Regions from separate parts of the Caballeronia sp. LZ034LL genome, predicted to be linked through region 2. Evidence: riboswitches for the same ligand, from Rfam matches in the RefSeq annotation. Region 2 holds a riboswitch; the other holds the start of a gene.

Region 1 (2,391 bases), on a different contig from region 2:
TGGCCGGTGCACGCACGTTCTGCGGAAGGGGCAGGAAGAGGCCGCGAAGGCCTTGTTTGGCGAAGCTGCGGGAACGTGAGGGAGCGTGCGTAGATGACTATAGACGCTGATTCCGCGCGAAATCAAGGCGTGGCGTCGCCAGGCAAACGCACGAAACGGTAGACCTCCGAAAGCCCGTTTTTGCCTCGGCCGAACGGTCGGAATGCAGTCCGGTGCCTGTCTGGAGAAGAAGGCGCGCGCGGCGGGCTTTGCGCGCATGCCGGAACTGAGCGAAGCCGTGCAGGCGACGCGTGAAGCGGCCCGGCAGCGCGAGTGGCTGTTTTCCGATTCGTTCGGCACCGATGCCGCCGCGCTCCGCGAAGCCGCTCGCGCGCTGGAACGCCTGGACGCGACGCTCGTCGGCTTGTGTGTCGAACATGTGGTGCGGCAGACCGCCTCGCGCGGCGCCAAAGGCAAGGCGCGGCGCGCCTGAGCATCGACCCGTGACAGCGTTCAGGGCGATGACCTGATCCCGGACGGCACGGCATCGAGCTGGCGGAATACACTGAGCCAGTCTTCGAGATGCCAGGTTTTCGACACGCGGTCGCCGCGTATTTCGTGGAAGGAGTGAATCGCGAAACGAAGCGGCTTGCGGGTGGCGGCGATGCCCATCAGCGGCCCGGCCTGTGTGCCGCTCACTTCGGCGCGCACGCCCACGCGATCATCCTGCACCAGCATGTCCAGAATCTCGATGCGCATGTCGGGCAGCGCAATGGCGAGATCGGCGAAGATGGGGATCATCTGGTCGGGACCGGGACGCTCTCCGGGCGGTTCGGGAAGATACGCCCAGTCCGGTGTGACGGCCTCGCGCAGCAGCATGAGATCGTGCGTGGCAAACGCACGATAGAGCCGTTCGACTGCGTCTTTCGCAGCCGCGTGGGTAAGCTGGCCTGCCTGCATGGCGCCTCCGTCATGAGCGGGTTGGCATGCGGTGGAAACTGCGGCATAACGCACCCACTGTACCGCAACCTGTCGTGAACGCGCAGGAACGCCCGGGAGTCATGTTAAGCTCACGTCTCTTCGCTGGGGAGTAGCCAGCTTTTCCGTTCGGAAAAGCGTCCATGTCAACACGCTCGGTCGTTCAGACCGTGGCATGGACAACCGTCAAGGGTTGGCAAGACCATCGACAGAATCCGCGACCGGTCGGGCGCGCGTTCTGTCGTTCCATCTTGCCCGGCCAGAGCGCTACTCGATGAACCTCGCCTCCACACTATTCCTCGCCTTCGCCATGTCCACCGACGCCTTCGCGGCCGCCGTCGGTAAAGGCGCCACGTTGCACAAGCCGCGCATTGCAGAGGCCCTGAAGACCGGCGTGATCTTCGGAGTGATCGAGGCGCTGACGCCGCTCGTCGGCTGGGCGCTCGGCAAGGCGGCCGCGCACTACGTCACCGCGTGGGACCACTGGATTGCGTTCGCGCTGCTCGGCCTGCTCGGCGCGCGCATGATTCGCGAAGGCCTGCGCGCCGCGGAGCACGAGGAAGAAAAGCCCAACTCCCACTCGTTCTGGGTGCTCGCGCTCACCGGCTTCGCCACCAGTATCGACGCCATGGCGGTCGGCGCGGGCCTCGCGTTCATCGATGTCGATATCTTCTCCACGGCCGCGACCATCGGCTTCGCGACCATGCTGATGGTGACTATCGGCGTGATGGTCGGGCGGCTCGTGGGCGCGACCATCGGCAAGCGGGCGGAGATCGTCGGCGGGCTGATACTGATTGGTGTCGGCTGCGTGATCCTGGCCGAGCATCTCGGCTATCTCAACTGAGCTTGCCCGCCTGTCCGCCGCGCGGCGTGAAGTACGCGAGCGCGGCGGCGACGATGAACAGCGCCGGCACATCGCCGGCCAGATGGCCGATATGCGCATGAGACTGCGCGCCGCCGAATGACTGCACGGCCATGATGGCGCCGTGCACGATGCTCGACCACACCGTGAACCAGATGAGACTCAGGTGCCGCAGCGGATCGCGCGAGGCGATCAGCAGGAATACGCCGAGCGTCGCGTAGAGGCCGACGATCATCAGCGCGTACTCCGAGCGGCCTCCGTGCTCGCCTTCCCAGGCCCAGCCGGAAGGCCAGAGCAGCATCAGGGGATAGAGGGCGAACAGCGCGATCAGCCCGACGATCACGAGCACGATGCGCAGGCAGGCAAGACGACGGGCGTCGGTCATGGTGATCTCCTTCGCCGCATGCGGCATGAGCCTCACGATACGCCGGAAAGCACGCGTCGCGAAGCTTGGGATGCGTGTTCGGCGGGCAGCGTCTTCCACCAAAATTCGGCGCGAATACGATAACAAAAACTGCCTTCCGGCCGATACGATTCGTGCTTCCACTGCCTTCTTTCACAAAAGCAGCATG
Region 2 (2,391 bases):
CCTTCGTATAGCTCTTCAGCGCGAACGGACCGGTGCCCACCGGCTTGCTGTTCAGGTCGGTCTGCTGGTTCGCCTTCAGCAGCTTGTCGGCGTATTCGGCCGAATAGATGGAGGCGAAGCCCATCGTGAGAATCGGCACGAAGGTGGCGTTGGGCTCGTTGAGCTCGAATTTCACGGTGTGGTCATCGACCTTCGTCACGGCCTTGATGAGCTTCACGAGACCCATCGACTGTGCGTGCGGAAAGCCGCTTGCGCCCGCGACCTTGTGCCACGGATTGCCGTCGTCGAGCATGCGCGAGAAGGTGAACACGACGTCGTCGGCGTCGAGCGCCCGCGTCGGCTTGAACCACTCAGTCGTCTGGAACTGCACGTTCGGACGCAGATGGAAGGTGTACGTGAGGCCGTCGCTGCTCACGTCCCACTTCTCGGCGAGCGCGGGCGCGACTTTCTTCGCGGCTTCGTCGTAGGCGACGAGCGTGTTGAAGACGACATCGGCGGACGCGTTGGTGGTCACGAGCGAATTGAACTGCACGACGTCGAAGCCGTCAGGGCTCGCTTCGGTGCAGACGGTGAGCGGCTTCGACAGCGCGATGCCCGGCGCGGCGAGCAGGATGGCCGCAGTGGCGGCGGCGACGAGTGTCAGGCGCATGAGATCTCCCGTGACCCGATGGTCACACGGCGTTTCGTTCTTGTTGGCGGATCAGGTCCGATGACGGTCGGCAGGTGCAGCAAGCAGCGCGCCCGGCGCGGCCAGCATAGCGAATGCTCGTTGCACCGACAACGATTCGATCCGCATACGCATATTCCTGCAATGAGCCTGGCGAGAAGGCGCGGCTTGCCGAAACCGGAGGCATCGGGCTACACTTGCGCCGTCTTTGGGGAGTAGCCTTCCTTCGTGCGCTTTGTGTGTGTCGTGCGAAGGAGAACGCGTCAACATCCTCGGCCCTGCTGCCGTGGCGCGTTCGACCGGACCGGTTTGGCGAGACCATCGATGCACTGCGTCGTTCCTGGCCGGACGGCGCGTGGTGCATCGTGGTTCGCTCAGCGTCCGGCCGTGGAAAGATCGTGTCCCTACAACTACAACGTCTCCTTCTCACGCGTCTTTCGGCGCTTCCGTCGCGTTCGTCGCATTGCTTCATGCGAGGTGCCGCATGACGATGCTCTTCATCGAACTCGCGCTGATGCTCGCGATCATCCTGATTGCGTCGGAACTCTTCACCAACGCGCTCGAACATCTCGGCGAGCGGCTCGGCATTTCCGAAGGCGTGACCGGCTCGCTGTTCGCCGCCGTCGGCACCGCGCTGCCCGAAACCACTGTGCCGATCATCGCCTTGCTCGGCGGCACGCCCAGTCGCGCGGTCAACGAGGAAATCGGCGTCGGCGCGATTCTCGGCGCGCCGCTGATGCTCGCGACGCTCTCCACCTGCCTGATGACGATCGCGGTGCTCAAGTCGCGCGGCCTGCAAGGACGGATCGTGCCGGAGCGCAGCGGCTTCACGCGGGATCTCAACTTCTTCCTGTTCGCGTTCCTGATCGCGTGCGCGGCGATGTTCGTCCCGCATCACGCGTGGCCCGTGCGGGCGATGTTCGCGGCGGGTCTCGTCGGGCTCTACGTCTTGTATGTGATCTCGACGTTCAGGGCCTCGGCGAACCTGGTCGAAAGCGGGCACGGCACCGAAGCCCCTGAAGCGCTGTTTGCTTCACGGCTGGGTTTGAAGACGTCCATGGGCAGCATCATGCTGCAGTTCCTGGTCGGCATCGTGTTGCTGGTGGGCGGCGCGAAGGGCTTCATTCACGGCGTCGAAGGGGTGTCGCAGGCGCTCGGGATTTCGGCGCTGCTGCTGTCGCTGATCATCATTCCGATCGCCACCGAACTGCCCGAAAAGGTGAACAGCATCCTGTGGGCGCGCAGGGGGAAGGACACGCTGGCGTTCGGCAACATCACCGGCGCGATGGTGTTCCAGGGCACCTTGCTGCCCGGGATCGGCATCATGCTGACGCCGTGGGAACCGCGTGTCGAAGTGCTGACCGGCGTGTTGATCACGCTGGCGGCGGCAGCGTGGCTGCGCTTCAACGCGAAACCGAATGGCGTAGTGTTGTGGGCGCTGCTCGGGAACGGCGTGCTGTATGCGGCGTATCTGGCGCTGACGTTGGGTCGATAGAGCCCGACGGCTCGAGCCCCGCCGCAAATAAGAATGCCCGCGCGAGGCGGGCATCAAGAGCGAAGCAGCGCGCCCGACATCGGCGCGTTGTTCTTGTTGTTCTTGTGTTATCGGCGTGGCAGCAGAGAACTTTAGAAACGCGCAGCTTGTTGATAACGGCTTGCGGCTTTGGCGCCGTCCATCGAACGGCGGTAGTTTGCAGCGAGCGCCGTCTGCGCCATCTGCGCGC

What was found. A riboswitch is a leader RNA that binds a small molecule or an ion and turns the genes downstream of it on or off. The one in region 2 is predicted to bind manganese.
Region 1: another riboswitch for manganese. It lies ahead of mntP (manganese efflux pump MntP); the one in region 2 lies ahead of QCE83_RS00420 (sodium:calcium antiporter).

The regions. Positions count from the first base shown of each region.
Region 1 is NZ_JARUXR010000003.1:1,162,940-1,165,330, forward strand. It holds gene QCE83_RS26450 (hypothetical protein) at 203-472, shown strand; gene QCE83_RS26455 (ester cyclase) at 493-939, opposite strand; yybP-ykoY riboswitch at 1,053-1,222, shown strand; gene mntP (manganese efflux pump MntP) at 1,232-1,801, shown strand; gene QCE83_RS26465 (DUF6632 domain-containing protein) at 1,794-2,204, opposite strand.
Region 2 is NZ_JARUXR010000001.1:89,438-91,828, forward strand. It holds gene QCE83_RS00415 (ABC transporter substrate-binding protein) at 1-649, opposite strand, end outside; yybP-ykoY riboswitch at 861-1,054, shown strand; gene QCE83_RS00420 (sodium:calcium antiporter) at 1,152-2,162, shown strand; gene QCE83_RS00425 (flagellar protein FliT) at 2,294-2,391, opposite strand, start outside.